3 regions of the Seohaeicola sp. 4SK31 genome follow, and region 1 is predicted to be linked to each of the others. Evidence: riboswitches for the same ligand, from Rfam matches in the RefSeq annotation. Region 1 holds a riboswitch; each other region holds the start of a gene.
What was found. Region 1 has a riboswitch for cobalamin ahead of PVW27_RS05245 (TonB-dependent receptor plug domain-containing protein). Riboswitches for the same ligand answer to the same signal wherever they lie in the genome.
Positions count from the first base shown of each region.

Region 2: linked by a shared signal. The riboswitch ahead of PVW27_RS20110 (energy-coupling factor ABC transporter permease) and the one ahead of PVW27_RS05245 (TonB-dependent receptor plug domain-containing protein) in region 1 are both predicted to bind cobalamin.
Region 3: linked by a shared signal. The riboswitch ahead of PVW27_RS20045 (DUF1636 family protein) and the one ahead of PVW27_RS05245 (TonB-dependent receptor plug domain-containing protein) in region 1 are both predicted to bind cobalamin.

Region 1 covers NZ_JARAMP010000004.1:189,971-195,513, forward strand. Annotated here, with positions in the region: gene PVW27_RS05240 (ABC transporter substrate-binding protein) at 1-597, opposite strand, end outside; gene PVW27_RS05245 (TonB-dependent receptor plug domain-containing protein) at 636-2,405, opposite strand; cobalamin riboswitch at 2,689-2,898, opposite strand; gene PVW27_RS05250 (aminotransferase-like domain-containing protein) at 2,991-4,184, opposite strand; gene PVW27_RS05255 (serine hydrolase domain-containing protein) at 4,318-5,331, shown strand; gene PVW27_RS05260 (FAD:protein FMN transferase) at 5,372-5,543, opposite strand, start outside.
Region 2 covers NZ_JARAMP010000041.1:13,254-18,796, reverse strand. Annotated here, with positions in the region: gene cobF (precorrin-6A synthase (deacetylating)) at 274-1,047, opposite strand; gene PVW27_RS20110 (energy-coupling factor ABC transporter permease) at 1,114-1,785, opposite strand; cobalamin riboswitch at 1,819-2,038, opposite strand; gene cobA (uroporphyrinogen-III C-methyltransferase) at 2,102-2,821, opposite strand; gene PVW27_RS20100 (cobyrinate a,c-diamide synthase) at 2,818-4,161, opposite strand; gene cobM (precorrin-4 C(11)-methyltransferase) at 4,158-4,937, opposite strand; gene PVW27_RS20090 (cobalamin biosynthesis protein) at 4,934-5,302, opposite strand; gene PVW27_RS20085 (bifunctional cobalt-precorrin-7 (C(5))-methyltransferase/cobalt-precorrin-6B (C(15))-methyltransferase) at 5,299-5,543, opposite strand, start outside.
Region 3 covers NZ_JARAMP010000041.1:379-5,921, forward strand. Annotated here, with positions in the region: gene PVW27_RS20030 (hypothetical protein) at 1-707, shown strand, start outside; gene PVW27_RS20035 (cobyric acid synthase) at 816-2,261, opposite strand; gene cobO (cob(I)yrinic acid a,c-diamide adenosyltransferase) at 2,268-2,921, opposite strand; cobalamin riboswitch at 2,964-3,200, shown strand; gene PVW27_RS20045 (DUF1636 family protein) at 3,296-3,652, shown strand; gene cobW (cobalamin biosynthesis protein CobW) at 3,654-4,688, shown strand; gene cobN (cobaltochelatase subunit CobN) at 4,698-5,543, shown strand, end outside.

The DNA of each region.
Region 1 (5,543 bases):
CGGGACAGACCCCGCAACCGTGATCCCGGCCTCGGTCGTCGCATTGGCGAAGCCCGCCGCAAGCAAAATCTGATGCGCCAGTGACTTGTCACCCGATGTGTAGTTGTTCGCATAATGCAGCAAGGCCGAAGGGCGTTCCTCGCCGTTTGGTCCCAGCGCCGCAAGATCAGCGTCGAACTGCGCAACGAGGCGCTGCGCGGCATCGACTTGCCCCAAAACTTCGCCCATCTTCAGCATATTGGCGCGAATTCCGTCAAAGTCGGTCTCAAGCGGAAATTGCACCACGTCGACCCCCAACCGCCGCAGCAATCCGACCGTGTAGGGATCACTGTAAACCCCTGCCAGAACCAGATCCGGCCGCATCGCAAAGATCTCTTCCGCCTGCCCGTGGTTCTTTTCATAGCCCGCGGCCTCCTCGACCATCGGCGAGGCCAGCGGGTCAAAGGCGATATGCGACACCGAGAGAAGTTGCCCCTCGTCAGCCAGCAACATCGCCAGTTGATCGGTGCACAGGTTCATCGACACGACACGGGTCGGCGCTTCGGCATCTGCCGAACCAGCAACAAGCAGCGCCGCAGCAGAGGCGAGCGCCGCCATCAGATGGCGGCGCAAATTGCGTGAAAGGTTACCCCGGACTACCACTGGCCCTGAATGCCGACATAGAGCGTGCGGCCCTGCGAGGCATAGCCCCAGCTTTCGGAATACTCCTCGTCGAACAGGTTCACGACACGCCCTGTCAAAGCCAGATTGTCGGTCAGATCATAAGTGGCAGACAGGTTGACCGTCGTGAAATCGGGAAGCTTCTCGTTCGAAAACGAACCGAAAAATTGCGTATCAAAGCTCCCTGCCACATGACGCAGATCCGCTGTGATGCTGCCTTTACCGCCAAATGTCCGCAACGTGGCACCCAAGCCCAGTTCGTGTTCAGGGCGGCGGGTGGCGGGTGTTCCCGTCGGAGTTTTTGCATCCAGATAGGTATAGGCAAGACGAAGGCTCAGGTCCTCGGTTGCTTGCAGCACGCCACTGACCTCGACACCTTCACGCGGGCTTTTGCCGGAAAGGTTCACATAGCAGGAGCTCGCGCCGCTCGCGGACGGGATGCAACTTCCATTCGCACCGGCATCGCCCGAAACAACCGTGATCGCGTTTGTCAGTTCCTCGTTGAAATAGGACACGTCGATGATGCCGCGTCCGCCCAGAACCTCGGCTTCAATGCCGATATCATAGCCACGGTTTTCTTCCGGTGTCAGGGTCGTGTTACTGATATAGCCGAAAGATCCGCCAAAATTCTCGAAGAAGTTCGGGTTGACGACACCGGTCCCAGCCGACGCATGAAGCCGCAGGCCCGTGTCAGGAATACGCCACGACAGTCCAAGGTTCCACGTCGTGAAATCATCGAAAGTGTCGTTCATATCGTGGCGCATGCCGGCCTGAATATCGATGCCGCCCTCGAAAAATCCACGATATTCCAAGGCAACGGACTGGCTGCCCCGGTCGAATTCCGGAACAAATGTCGTCGAAGTCTTTTCTTGAACATCTTCCAGCAGGACACTCAGCAATTGACGTGCGTCTGCGACGGTACCGCCATCAAGCGCGAAGCTGCCCCGATACTTCAGGCTGCGCGTTTCACCGTCCAGCGCATAGGCTCCCTGGATCGGGTCCTCGCTGAACTGATCGAAACGGCTGAGACTGTAGGATAAACGGTGCGTCAGACGACCATCCAGCATCTGGTAGTCAGCATAGACCTGCGCCGTAGTCTCTTCGCGCTCACTCAGCGCATTTCGCTCATCCACCACATATTCATCGGGGGTCGAGGCGCTGAAACTATTGACGTCATAGTCGTAATCTTCATCAGAGCGACGGATCGTGAAACCCAGTGTCAGATCATCCGTTGCCTTCCAATAAGCGGACAGCCCCAAAGTCCTGCGACGGGTGCCGTCCTTTTCGCCACCGTCACCTGATGCGTCAAAACCTGCGTCGTCGCGATCACTGAAAGAGAATGCAAGCCCGCCACGATCGGTCCGTGTCGAGACATTGCCCGACAGCGCGTATCCGTTGCCGACTTCGACCGAGCCGCCGTACTGCGTTCCAACAGAGCCGGTTCGCGTAATGATATTGATCACGCCGCTTGAGGCGTTTGACCCATAGAACACCGACTGCGGACCTCGGAGCACCTCAATCCGTTCAACATTCGCCGTCTCGAGACCGGAAATGATGTATTCTTCGCCGCCGCCGCCAAGTTCGACTCCATCCAGCAGGATCAGAACGTTGTTGCTTTCACTGCCGCGAAGGCGGACCTGCGTGTAATTCGCACCGACACTGGCGACCGAGACGCCGGGCAGCGCGCGAAGTGCATCCTGAATGGTCCGCAGGCCACGATCTTCGATATCATCCGACGTCAGCACGCTGACCGACCGGCCATAGGCATTGCTGGCAAAAGGCGTCAGGCCACCTGAAACGACGATCTCATCCAGATCGAAAACGCCGCTCTCTTGCGCGTGGACGGGGGCGGTGCCTGCCAGCAGGATTGCCATCAGGGAAAGGGGGTATCTCATTTTTGTCTCCAAGAACGCCCGGGTCGGGCGTGTCCAAGTCCAGAATGTGTCGTTGGAAGGAGAGACTCCTCCGCAGACGGTGCGAATGCCACCACTACGGAAAAACCGTTATCCACGACGCGCCCCGCGTCCGGATAGGGTGATCACTCTGGCAGGTCTCCTGACTTGCGGGTCACAGCTTGGCTGAGTCTTCCCAGGGTTATCTTCCCCAGTGACATGGTTCAGCTTCGCTCGCCGCTCACAGTTGCGGGGGCAGTCCCGGATTTGCGGCCTTGCGGTCGCGCACCGGATTCCCATTTTAACCGAACGGTTACCCGCCCGGACCAGAACAAGGATTTGGGTAAACAGAAAAGCCGGGAGTCGCAACAGAATTCTCTGCCGAAAAAAGCCCCTTCAATTAGAGCGTCTCAATCGGCTTTCAAGGGCAGCACGCCATCAAGACCGGCGTGACTGACGCAGGACCTTGCCAAGAGCGGCGATCCCCTCGCGGATGCGATCTTCCGATTGGGCGGAGTAGTTGATCCGCGCATGATTGGCCTGTTCCGTCACAGGAAAGAAGGTCGCCCCCGGCACATAGGCGACCCGCGCCTGCGGCAGTGCCACGTCTTTCATGAAGGCTGTCGCGTCGAAACCATCGGGAAATGTCGCCCAGGTAAACAGACCGCCCTCAGGATCTGTCATGGTCACATCCTGCGGGAAGTGCTGGCGGATGGCGTCCAGCATCACCTCTTTTTTGTGGCGATATGCCTTTTGCAACATCGCGATATGGGCCGTCAGATCGAAGCGATCGAGGAAGAGGCTGGCGGCGGCCATATTCAGCGTCGACGTCTGTGTATCCGCAGCGACCTTCAGCAGGGCCATCTTCTCAAGCAAGAGGGGTGACGCAACTGCCCAGCCGATCCTCAGACCCGGCACCAGGACCTTTGAAAAGCTGCCCAGATGGATCACACGACCCTGCGTATCCAGCGATTTGAGCGTGGGTAGGGTTTCGCCCGCGAAACGTATGTGGCGATAGGGCGTGTCTTCCAGAACGATCACATCATGCGCGTTGGCCAGTTCAACCAGACGGTGGCGGCGGTCCAGTGATAGCGTAACACCGGTGGGGTTCTGAAAGTCCGGCACCGTATAGATCATGCGCGCGCGGGAATTGCTGCGCAGCGCCTCCTCCAGCGCGTCCATCCGCATCCCGTCGCTATCCATCGGCACGGCCGCATACCGGGGCTGGCTGGGGTTGAAGGCGATCAACGCTCCCAGAAAAGTGGGATCCTCGGTGATGATGACATCGTCCGGATCGACCAGCATCTTTGCTGCAAAATCAAGACCTTGCTGGGACCCTTGCAGGATCAGCACATCCTCGGGACGGCAGGCGGTGCCATCGGCCACCATCAACTGCGCGATCTGCTCACGCAGGCGCGGCAGCCCGTCCGAGGGGGCGTATTGCATCGCCGCGCCACCCGGCGCGCGGATCACATCGCGGAACACCTGTTCAAGCTGCGCCGCGGGAAACAGGCTGGCATCGGGATAGCCGCCGCCGAATGAAATGATCGAGGGATCCGCCCCCAGCGCCAGAAGTTCCTTGATGGCGGAAGGTTCGACCTTCTCCATCCGTTGCGCAAAATGGGGTGACATCTGTTTCTCCGCCGCACCTGAGGTCTCAGGGGACACCTAAACGGCCGGGGATGCAAGCCGACACGGCTCACGCTTTTCTGAATGGCAACTGTTCTGAATGGCAACTGTCGTTCAATGCACTAGATTTGAGACCATGCAGAGAGACACATATCGCCTGACACGCCGCCGGATGATCGCCAGTGGCGCGGCCCTTTTGGCAACCCCCGCCTTGGCGCAGGCAGATCCGTGGAAAGCCGTGGCAGACCGGGCGCGAGGGTTGGACCAATGCCACGCGCTGATGATCCGCATGGGGGGAACCGATGTTCTGACCGAGGTGTTCCGGGGGCCAGGTCTTGACCGTGCCGTTCCTGTCAAATCCGTGTCCAAGACAATCGTCGCCGCCCTGACCGGTGCGGCACTTGATCGGGGCGAGATTCCGTCGATCACAGCAACACTGGCCGATGTTGCGCCGCGCCTTGTTCCCGCAGGCGCGGACCCGCGTGTCGGCCTTCTGACCATCGAAAACCTTGTGACCATGCAGGCAGGGCTGGAGCGGACATCGGGCGGCAACTACGGCGCATGGATCGGCAGTCGGGATTGGGTGGCCGACGCGTTGTCGCGGCCCTTTGTGGCTGAGCCGGGTGCCCGGATGCTTTACTCGACCGGCAGTTTCCATGTTCTGGGGGCGGTGTTGTCCGATGTCGCCGGGGAAAGTCTGCTGGATCTGGCGCGCACCCGCCTTGGCAATCCGCTGGGAATAGAAATTCCGGCATGGACCCGTGATCCGCAGGGGCGGTATCTGGGTGGGAACGAGATGGCATTGACCCTGTCGGCCATGGTGCGGTTTGGCGAGTTGTATCTTGCGGGCGGCGTTTGGGACGGGGACCAGATCCTGAGCCGCGACTGGGTCACCGCCTCTCTGGAACCGCGGACAAGCTCGCCGTTCTCGGGGCTGGCCTATGGCTATGGGTGGTTTCTGGGTCGCGCCTCAGGACGCGACTATGCCTTGGCCCGCGGCTATGGTGGGCAGGTGATCTGCATCGTGCCAGACCTGTCGCTGTCGTTGGCGCTGACATCCGATCCGACACGACCAGCCCGCAGCGAAGGATACTTCGGGGATATCATGGCGCTGATCGAGGAACTTGTCATCCCAACGGCGCATGGGTGATTGTTTGGTCATCCCAACATCACCCGCAATCCGCAGGGAATCATGTGCGTGCGGCAAGGTGCATCAGCTTGGCCCCGGGCAGCCGTTTCAGTGTTTCGTGAATCCGGTCGCGTGACATCAGGCACATCGCCGTGCTAAGCGCATCGGCCATGGCCGCGCTGTCGGCGCTGACGCTGACCAATTGCCAGACAGGCGCCGCTGGGCGTCCCGTC
Region 2 (5,543 bases), on a different contig from region 1:
ATCCTCCATGCAACATTCTGTTTTGATACAGAATTTGCACTTCGGATGTGAATCCACCGCTACATATTAAGGATACGCATAAGGTTTATTATGTATATTTTATCAACCGTTCGGGTCGTTGGTCAAAGAAGGTGGGATCATAGTAAGCGGCCTGGCTGAAAGATCTTGCGGATCTGCTCAGCGCGTTGAGCGGCGAAAACTGGCAGCCGTATGGGTGCTTGCAGATTGTAGCAGATCCAGCGACGCCAGCGGCGGGAGTCATCGCAACCTTCCTTATACTGGCGTCGTAGGGATCCGGCGCAGGATGTAAATGTCCATGATCCAACCATGCGCAGCTTTGGCCTGCGCGCGCACCGTCTGGATCTGCTCTGCCACATCGGCAAGCGGTCCTTCAATACAGATCTCGTTCTGCATGCCGACGTAAGCGCCCCACCAGATATGGTAGTGTGGCATATACAGCGACGTGAAGGCACCGCCTGCATCGAGCATGACCACAACCGTGCCAGGCCCGTCTGGCCAGCCACCGTCTCGCAGCTGCCGCCCTGTCGTGATCATTACGGACGCGCCCAGTTCGTTTAACGGGATCGCATGTGCGGCACAAAGCACCTGGATTGAGGTCAGCCCGGGAATAACATCTAGCATTATGGGTATATCGCGGCCCACACGTGCCGCGATCCGCAGTGTACTGTCATAGAGCGAGGGATCACCCCAGACCAGAAGTGCGACACGCGGCCCGCCGCCCTGCTCCAGATGCGCGTTGATCCGGTCGCGCCAGACGGCCGCAATCGCATCATGCCAGTCGTTCACGCGTGTCAGATAATCGGGCGTGGCCCGGTCGCGCACGGGCAGATCAAACCCTTCGATTCGCGTCGCGGGATTCGTGACGCAGCTTTCGCAGATCGCCTGACGCAGACCGGCAAGATCCGCCTTGTCATCGCCTTTGAGCGGAATGAGGATCAGATCCGCCAAGTTCATGGCCCTCACCGCTTGTGCTGTGACGTGATCGGGATTGCCGGTACCGATACCGATCAGGGATACGGTGATCATCGTCGCCTCGTCGCAAAAAGGCGCGACCCTATCAGGGACCGCGCCATGTTCGACAGTTTTGTCAGATCAGGACGCGCTGTAAAGGCGCGGTGTGACCAGTGCGGACGGTGTCTTGCCACGCAGAGCTTTCGCACCCGCGAGCACGGCCAGATCGGCCAACGGCTCGAGGATGATGACAGCCATATAGGCAATCGCGAAGGTACCAACCGGCGCCAGCGCTTCGCTGCCCATGCCGTAGATCGCCCAGAAAGCCACCCATGCTACAACGCCGCCCTGATAGCAGACCGACAGTGCCAGAACCTGGCTGTATTTCAGGTCAACATAGGCGGTGTCCGGCGCGATAATCCGGCGCGCCATAGCGGTTAGCGCGAAGAGCGGCACCAGCAGCGTGGTGATGTTCATTGCGAATTGCGGCAGGTCGGAGGGCGAGAAGAACATGCCTTGGATTAGCAGACCCAGTGCCAGACCGATGGCTGACGGCCCCGCGCCAAGGATCAGGAAAAGGGTCGAACCAAGGATGAAATGCACCTCTGATACGCCAACGGGGAAGGTCGGTAGAACCTCGAAAAACACGAAGGTCAGAACGGCGGCAAGCAAGCTGCGGATCGCCAGCGAAACAGAGCCGCGCTCCATAATGGCGTGGCGCGCGTACCACAGGCCAGTGGCACCGGCGGCAGCGGCGGTCGCGTAGCTGAGAGTGATTTTTGCCCCGTCAACGAGGCCCGGTTCGATATGCATAGTGGTCTCCTTGCCGTCACACCCGACGGCGGATGGGTTACATTTGGCAAGGCCGGTCTCCTGGCTTGCGGGTCGACACGACCATCCACCTTCCCGGCCCGGTGAGTGGCCAGTGGCATTTTGGATGGCCGCTCTCCGCTGACAGTCGCGGGGGCGGCTGGGGTGGGGGCGCCGCGATTTGGTCCGCCCTTCCCCATTCCCGTTTCAGCCCCTTGCCTTTCCGGTTCGGAGCACCTTTGCAGCTTTTGTTGTGCGCCTAACTAATTCCTCGGTCAAGCCTGCTTACGACAGATCGACGCCTGAAAATACCTTGTGTTCAGAATTCGGCCAGCGGACCATAAAGGATCAGCGCCGGATGATCGCTGCGCGCCTCTGCAAGACTATCGGCCAATTCCGCAATCGTGCTGCGCTGCAAACGCTGATGCGGATGGCCGACCGCTTCGGCCAGTAGTGAGGGCGTGGATGCGGGCAGACCATGGGCCACCAGATCGGCGACCAGCGCCGGAAAGGTCCGTTTGCCCATGAAAACCACAGTTGTCGCCAGCGGATCGGCCAGTGCCGCCCAGTTCAATCCTTCAGGCAATTGGCCGGTTACATCCGCGCCCGTGATGAATTGCACCCGCCGCGCGGTCAGGCGCCGCGTCAGCGGAATGCCCGCCGCCGCCGCAGCAGCACAGGCCGAGGGCACGCCGGGGATGATCTCATAGGGGATACCAGCAGCCATCAGGGCTGCGATCTCTTCTTCAAGCCGACCGAAGATGCCGCTGTCACCGGATTTTAGCCGCACCACCTTTGCGCCAGTCATGGCGTGATCCACCAGCAGGCGGCTGACATGGTCCTGTTTGGGCGATGGGCGACCTGCCCGCTTGCCAACAGCGAGCAGATCGGATTGCGGCCCAGCATGGGCCAGGATCGGCCCCGAGGACAGATCGTCGAACAGTATGATATCGGCCCCGCCAAGACGGTTCACCGCCTTGAGGGTCAGAAGTTCCGGATCACCCGGGCCCGAAGACACGAAAGAGACAAAGCCGGTCATGTTTGAGGTCCATCCGTAAGACTTGATTCCGCGATTAGATGAAAGAACGTGCCGCTGACGCGCCCGCCGCTAGCACCATCGCGGTAAGATCCCGTTTCGGCAACATCTTGCCCGTTCGCATCAGTTACATGGGCCAAGGGCGCATCAGGCTGTGACAGGATCGTAGCATAGTGGAATTCATGCCCGCGCAAGCCCTGCGCCTGATCCATTCCCGGCAAAGGGCGTTGGGGCCGCGCAAGACGGTAGCCCAGATGCATGCGCCGCTTGGCAAAGCTGGTTTCCAAGCCTAATAGCCCCGCCATCCGGTAACGCGTGCCATCTGCGGCCACCAGCCCTTGCCCCAGCGCCATGTAGCCCCCGCATTCCCCGTGCACCGGACGTGTTTGTGCGAATGCAACGATCCCCGCGCGGAACCCCTCGCAATCGGCCAGTTGCCCTGCATGCAATTCGGGATAGCCGCCCGGCAGCCAGCAGACGGTGGCAGAAGGATCGGGCGCCTCATCCGCCAGCGGGGAGAATGGCAGGATCGTCGCACCCTGCGCGTGCCAATCGGCCAGAAGGTGCGGATAGATAAAAGAAAACGCCTTGTCCCGCGCCAGTGCGATCCGCTCGCCCGGTGCAGGGGTGGCTGTGACCTGCGCCACCTGCCCTTTCGTCATAGCCGCAACCGCGCGTATCACGTCAAGATCGCAATGTGCGGTCACAAAAGCCGCCGTCTCGGCAAGAATGGCCTCAAGCCGTGGCAATTCCTCAGCCTGCACCAATCCCAGATGCCGTTCTGGAAGGGCAATCTGGGGATTGCGAGGCAATGCACCCAGAACGCGCAGGCCCGCCGCCTCCATACCGACGCGGATCAGCGCTTCGTGGCGCGGCGATGCGACTTTGTTCAGAATCACGCCTGCCAGGTTCAGCCCCTTGCGGAACTGCGCCATACCATAAGCGACCGCTGCCGCTGTCTGCGCCTGACCGGATACATCCAGCACCACAATCACCGGCCAGCCCATCATCGCCGCCACATCGGCGCTGGCGCCATTGCCCGCCTCGCCAGCTTGCGCCACCCCGTCAAACAGTCCCATCGAGCCTTCCGCGATAACCAAATCGGCCCCTTGCGCCCGCACGGCAAGGTTTTGAAGACGCGCAGCGTTCATCGCCCAACTGTCCAGATTGAACGATACCCGCCCTGCCGCCGCCGCATGAAACGCGGGATCAATGTAATCGGGACCGCTTTTGAAAGGCTGCACGGTCAGACCCTGCGCACGGAACGCCGCCAGCAGACCCAGCGTTACCGTGGTCTTGCCAGTGCCTGACGCGGGCGCAGATATCAAAAGGCCGGGAATCATACGCTGTCCGGAAAACGCGGATTGGTGCCGACGGGGCGGTAGCGCCGGTCATAATCACCCGCATAAAGGCGGCTTTCGTCGAAATCCTCGGACCCGATCGCGTGGCCCACAAGGATCAGTGCCGTCCGCTCGCCCACGCCGATGGCAGGATCCAGCGTGGCCAGCGTCGCGCGGATCACCCGCTGGTCTGGCCAGCTTGCGCGGAACACCACAGCAACGGGGCAATCCGCGCCGTAATAGGGGTTAAGCCGCGCGGTCACTTCTTCCAGCAGATGCACTGACAGATGCAGGGCCAGTGTCGCGCCCGTGCGGGCAAAATTTTCGAGGCTCTCACCATCCGGCATCGCCGTGGCACGGCCCGATGTGCGTGTCAGGATCACCGATTGCGCGACACCCGGCAGGGTCAGTTCCGCCCCCAGCACCGCCGCTGCCGCAGCGAAGGAAGGCACACCAGGCGTCACGTCATAGGCAATTCCCAGCGCGCGCAACCGGCGCAACTGTTCGCCCATCGCCGACCAGACCGACAGGTCGCCAGAATGCAGCCGCGCCACGTCTCGGCCCGCTGCATCGGCGGCTTGTATCTCGTCCATGATCTCGTCCAGCGACAGCGACGCGGTATTCACGACCCGCGCACCGGCAGGGCAGTGCGACAGCAGCGCTTCGGGCACCAGACTGCCCGCATAAAGGCAGACCGGACAGGCCGCGATCAGATCGCGCCCGCGCAGGGTGATCAGATCAGGCGCTCCGGGGCCTGCGCCGATGAAATGAACCGTCATTCTACCTCTCCTTCACCTATCGCCACAGCGCAGGTCGCCATACCATCCACCGACGCCATCCGCGCCACGACAAGACGCGCGCCAGTGCCTGCCCCGGCTAGCGCCGCCGCTTCGGCCACCGAACCCGTGCCATGCAGCGCCATGATCCGCGCCGATTGCGTGGGCGTCGCCACCCCATGAACCGTAACCGCATGCACCGACAAGCCGCGTTCCGCCGCCAGCGTTCGCAATGCAGGCGCGCAGGCCTTGGCAGTCAGTGTCGCCAACGCCGTGACAGGCCCGCCTAGCAGCTCGACCTGCGCCAGCAGGTCACGCAGGCTTTCTATCGTGGCACCTTCACGAAAACCAAGGCCCGCAACCCTCATTTTACCACACTCCACTGCACAACGGGACGCGCAGCAGACCAGCCGCGAAACCCGCCCAAGGCGGTAGCCTCGGCCATATAGGCACGCAGCAGATGCCCGCCATACCGCGCATGGCAAGCGGCAAGCTGCGCCTCGGTCTCAAGGGTGACCCCGTTTGCAACAAGGCGGCAGCCGGCAGGCAGAAGCGGCCAAAGGGCTGCATATAGTGCCGCATCGCCACCGCCGCCCACGAAAACCGCAT
Region 3 (5,543 bases), on a different contig from region 1:
ATGCACCCCGCCACAGTTTGATGCAAGAATACGGTGGAGCTGATATCACTCTGACACATGATACATTCGAATTGGCTATGCTGAGTCCCGACACTGCACATGGGTCAACCGCCGGGGACGGATCTGAGCCTGCTGCTGTTGCTTCAATTGGCAAATCGTTTGAAGCAGCAGGCGGCGCGATTTTCATTGGTTTGAACCTTGGCCGCGATGACGGTTCGGTGCTGCCTGGCTTGGAAGGAACAAGTTCCACTTTTGCGGCATTGGAAGTGGGTTTTTCACAAAAGATCGGATCAGCCGGCTTCATAGAACTTGGCGGAACCTTTGGGATGTCGCCGGGTTCCACAGGCATCGGGATGTCAAACACTTCGGATGTGCGCTTCAATGCCATGCGTGTAGAGGCTGGACAAACTGGTGTGTTGCGGAAAGGGGACCGGCTGAGCCTCGGAGTATCTATGCCTATCGCTGTCACCTCCGGTAGCACTCAAATTGCGCTACCGGCTGCTCGCAGCGCAGGTGGTGTGTCTTACCAAGATTTAGGGATCAACTATGCACCGCAAGCCCGGGAAATTGATCTATCGATTACTTATGGAACACCCATGGGACAAAGCGCTGAGGTCTTTGTTGGCGCTATCCATGCGTTTAACCATGGTCATATCACCGGGCGTCAGGATACAGCAGCTATTATGGGATTCCGCGTTGCCTTTTAGTAAGAGTGGCGCGCTTACAGCTCGAAGCTGTAGTTGGCGGCTCGCTGTTCATCGACGCCTTGAGCCCGAACCGTCACCGCGACGCAATGCGGCGCGCTATGTGAATATCTAACGCGCCAAATCTATAAGACCCTCAACATCCAAATGCTCCTCTACGTGATCGGCCAGCGCATCCAGCGTCTGTTCGATTAGTGCGCTGTGCGCCAGTGTCGAGGCATTTACGCCCAATGCGGAGAGAAAGTTGGCGCGAAACGCGTCCGAGGCGAACAACCCGTGCAGATAGCTCCCGATGATGCGTCCGTCTGCACTCACAGCGCCTTCGGCCCGCCCTTCAATCCGGGCGAAAGGGCGCGCGCAATCGGGGCCGTTGCTCTGTCCGATGTGGATCTCGTAGCCCGCCACTTCCAGCCCGCTGGCGGAATGGGTCGCTTTCACGCGTGAAAGGCGCTTGTTCGGCGTCATCACGGTGGCTACATTCAACAGGCCTAGCCCAGATGTTTCGCCTGCAGGGCCTTCGATCCCATCAGGGTCACTCACGCTTTGCCCCAGCATCTGATAGCCGCCACAAATGCCCAAAACATGCCCGCCGCGCCGAACATGGGCATTCAGATCTATGTCCCAGCCCTGCGCGCGCAGAAATGCCAGATCGCCGCGAGTCGACTTTGATCCGGGAATGATCACCAGACGCGCATCACCGGGGATCGGCTGACCTGCGCGCACCATCACCAGATTGACGCCGGGTTCCGCCTTGAGCGGGTCCAGATCGTCGAAATTGGCAATCCGGCTTAAGGTCAGGCAGGCTATGGTCACGCCGTCTGTGGCAGGGCCGGAGGCCAGATCGAGCGCATCCTCAGCGGGCAGCAGATTGGCTCGTACAAACCACGGCACCACGCCGAAACCGCGCCATCCGGTAATCTGCTCGATCATGACATACCCATCGTCAAACAGACGAGGATCGCCACGAAACTTATTAATAATAAATCCTTTGATCATTGCAGCATCAGCCGGATCAATCACCGTCTGAGTGCCCACGACCTGCGCGATCACGCCGCCACGGTCGATATCGCCGGTCAGGATCACCGGCACATCGGCGGCGCGGGCAAAGCCCATATTGGCGATATCACCGGCACGCAGGTTCACCTCGGCCGGGCTGCCCGCGCCCTCCACGATAACCAGATCATAGGTGTCGCGCAGGCGGTTGAAACTGTCCAGCACCGAGGCCATCAGCTTGGGCTTCAGCGCCGCATAATCGCGCGCCCGTGCCGTGGTCAGCCTTTTGCCCTGCACGATCACCTGCGCGCCCACCTCGGACTCGGGTTTCAACAGCACCGGATTCATATCCGTGACCGGCTCCAGCCCGCAGGCCAGCGCCTGCAAGGCCTGCGCCCGTCCGATCTCGCCACCATCGGCGGTGACGGCAGCGTTGTTGGACATGTTCTGCGGCTTGAACGGCGCCACGGACAGGCCACGGCGGGCTGCTGCACGGCACACCCCCGCCACCAGCATGGATTTGCCGACATTCGAGCCGCAGCCCTGAATCATGATCGCGGGCATCGGGGATCAGAATTCCACGCCCGGCTGGGCCTTGATGCCGGAGCGGAATGGATGCTTGACCAGCGTCATCTCGGTCACCAGATCGGCGGCCTCGATCAGCGCCTCCTTGGCGTTGCGGCCAGTCAGGCAGACATGCGTCAACGGGGGTTTTTCCTCGGACAGAAAGGTCAGCACCTCGTCGATATCCAGATAGTCGTAGCGCAGCGCGATGTTAATCTCGTCCAGCAGCACAAACCGAATTTCGGGATCGCGGATCAGGGATTTGGCCTTTTCCCATCCGGCTTGGGCTGCGGCAATGTCGCGCGCCTTATCCTGCGTTTCCCATGTGAAACCTTCGCCCATCGCGTGGAACTGGCACAGCTCCGTGAACTGGCCCTCGATCAGGCGCCGCTCGCCGGTATCCCACCCACCTTTGATGAACTGCACAACGGCGCAGGGCATGCCATGCGCGATAGACCGCAGGATCATCCCGAATCCGGACGAGGATTTACCTTTGCCCGCACCTGTATGGACGATGATCAGCCCTTTCTCGCCTTCCTTAGCGGCCATCATCCGGTCGCGGGCGGCTTTCTTCTTGGCCATCTTGGAGGCATGACGCGCCAGTTCCGCCTCGGATGTGGGGGCTGGTTTGTCGGCGGAAGTGTTCTGAATATCTGACATCGTATTGTCCTTTTTCTTGACACTCGCCGCCCTTCTGTCAAATGAGGGGGATTGAGCGCTGGTGCCTGTCTTATGGCAGGCCAAAAGGGAATGCGACAGGTTTTGCGACACACCCGTGTTGCCTGACCGAAGCGCAGCCGCCCCCGCGACCGTGACCGGAAAGGTCCGCCCATGCCACTGGCCGCAAGGTTCGGGAAGGGGGGCGAACCGCTGAAGCAAGGTGCAAGCCCCGCTTCGAGATCCGCAAGCCGGGAGACCTGCCAGTGCACGAACTGAAACGCGCGGACGGGGTGTTCCGCGACCTTCGGACACAGGCGATAACGCCTGACCGTTGGCGCATGCCTCTGTTTTCCGCAGTCAAAAAAGGTGACGCGATGGGTGCTGTTCTCCATGTCTGCATGACCTGCCGCGCGGGCCAGCCGGTGCTTGAGGGCGAGGTTTGCGCCGGTGCCCGACTGTTCGAGGCGCTGTCGACTGCGCCCGCGCCCGAAGGTGTGACCATTCGCCCCGTCGAATGCTTGTCCGCCTGCGATCACGGGTGCAGCATCGCCCTGACCAAGCCCGGCGCATGGTCGTATGTCTACGGTCGTATGACCTCTGATGATACCGATGAAATCCTGCGCGGCGCGGCGCTTTATGCACAGACCGAGGACGGTATCGTGCCGTGGCGTGAACGCCCCGTGATCTTCCGCAAGCAGAGCCTTGCGCGCCTTCCCAAAATGGAGCTTTGACATGTCCGATCTGACCAAAATCCCCGTCACTGTCATCACCGGCTTTCTGGGATCGGGCAAGACCACGCTGATCCGGCATCTGATGCAGAACCCGCAGGGCAAGCGGCTGGCCATACTGGTCAACGAGTTCGGCACCGTGGGCGTGGACGGCGATATCCTCAAAGCCTGCGCGGACGAGAATTGCCCCGAAGAGAATATCGTCGAACTGGCCAATGGCTGCATCTGCTGCACTGTGGCCGATGATTTCATCCCCACGATCGAGGCGCTTCTGGCGATGCCGCAGCGGCCGGACCATATTATCATCGAAACCTCCGGTTTGGCACTGCCCAAACCACTGTTGAAGGCGTTCGACTGGCCCGCGATCCGCTCCAAGATTACCGTGGACGGCGTGATCGCGCTGGCTGATGCCGAGGCGGTGGCGGCGGGGCGTTTCGCGCCCGATGTGGCGGCGGTGGATGCACAGCGTCTTGCGGACGACTCACTGGATCACGAGACACCGCTCTCCGAGGTGTTCGAGGACCAGATCGCCTGCGCCGATGTGGTGCTGCTGTCCAAGGCTGATCTGGCGGGCGAGGCCGGTCTTGCGGCGGCGCGCAAGGTGATCGAGGCGGAAACGCCGCGCAAGCTGCCGATCATCGCCATGACCGACGGTGTGATCGATCCGCGGGTGATCATCGGCCTGAACGCGGCGGCCGAGGATGATTTGGATGCGCGCCCCAGCCATCACGACGGTCATGACGACCACGAGCACGAGGATTTCGATTCCATCGTCGTGGCGCTGGACGAGGTCGCGGATATCGACGATCTGGTCGCCCGCGTGCAGCGTTTGTCGCGCGAGCAGGATATCCTGCGGGTGAAGGGCTATATCGCGGTGACGGGCAAGCCGATGCGTCTTCTGTTGCAAGCCGTGGGGGAACGTGTGCGCCATCAGTTCGACCGTCCATGGGGAGAGACCCCGCGCCAGTCGCGTCTTGTTGTCATCGCGGAGCATGACAATATCGACGCTGCCGCGATCCACCGAGTTTTGCAGGGCTAAGGGCACATCATGCACGTCGTCTTCCGCGAATCCCATGGTCTGGAAGAGGCTGAAACCCCGTTCGATCCGGGGCAGGACCCTGCCGATCTAGTGGTGTTGTCCTTCTCGGACAGTGACCTCGGGGCGTTCGCGGCGGGCTGGCACCGTGCAGCGGGTGCCTTGCCAGCTCTTAGGCTGCAGAATATCGTTGCGCTGAAACATCCCGTCTCGGTCGATACCTATATTGAGAACACCCTTTCGGGGGCAAAGGCGATCCTGATCCGTCTGATCGGAGGGGAGGCTTACTGGCCTTACGGTCTGGCCTCCATTCAGGATCTGGCGCGCAGGCGCGGAATTGCGCTGGCAGTGCTGCCTGCGGACGGGCGGCCCGATCCGGCGCTTGATGCTTTGTCCACCCTGCCGGTTTCGACCCTGCGGCGTCTGTCGGAGTTGTGCGAGGCGGGTGGCGCTGTGGCGGCGCAGGCGGCTTTGGCGCAGTTGTGCATTGCAGCGGGACTTTATGCAGGGCCTGTGCCCGGCAACAAGCGCGTGCCCGATATGGGGTTCTATGATCCTGATCAGGGGGTGATTGCCGCGCCGCCTGCGGATGGGCCTTTCGTGCTGGTAAGCTTTTACCGCTCCTACCTGACAGCGGCGGATACATCGCCCGTGGATGTGTTGATCCGCGAATTGCGCGCCGCTGGCTTTGCGGCTTGCGGGGTCTTCGCGCCGTCGCTCAAGGCGGCGGGGTTTGCCGACTGGCTGCGCCCTTGGCTGGATCAGGCGCCGCCTGTGGCGATTGTGAATGCAACAGCGTTTTCTGCCCGCGCAGAGGATGGAACAACGCCCTTTGATATGGCGGATTGTCCGGTGTTT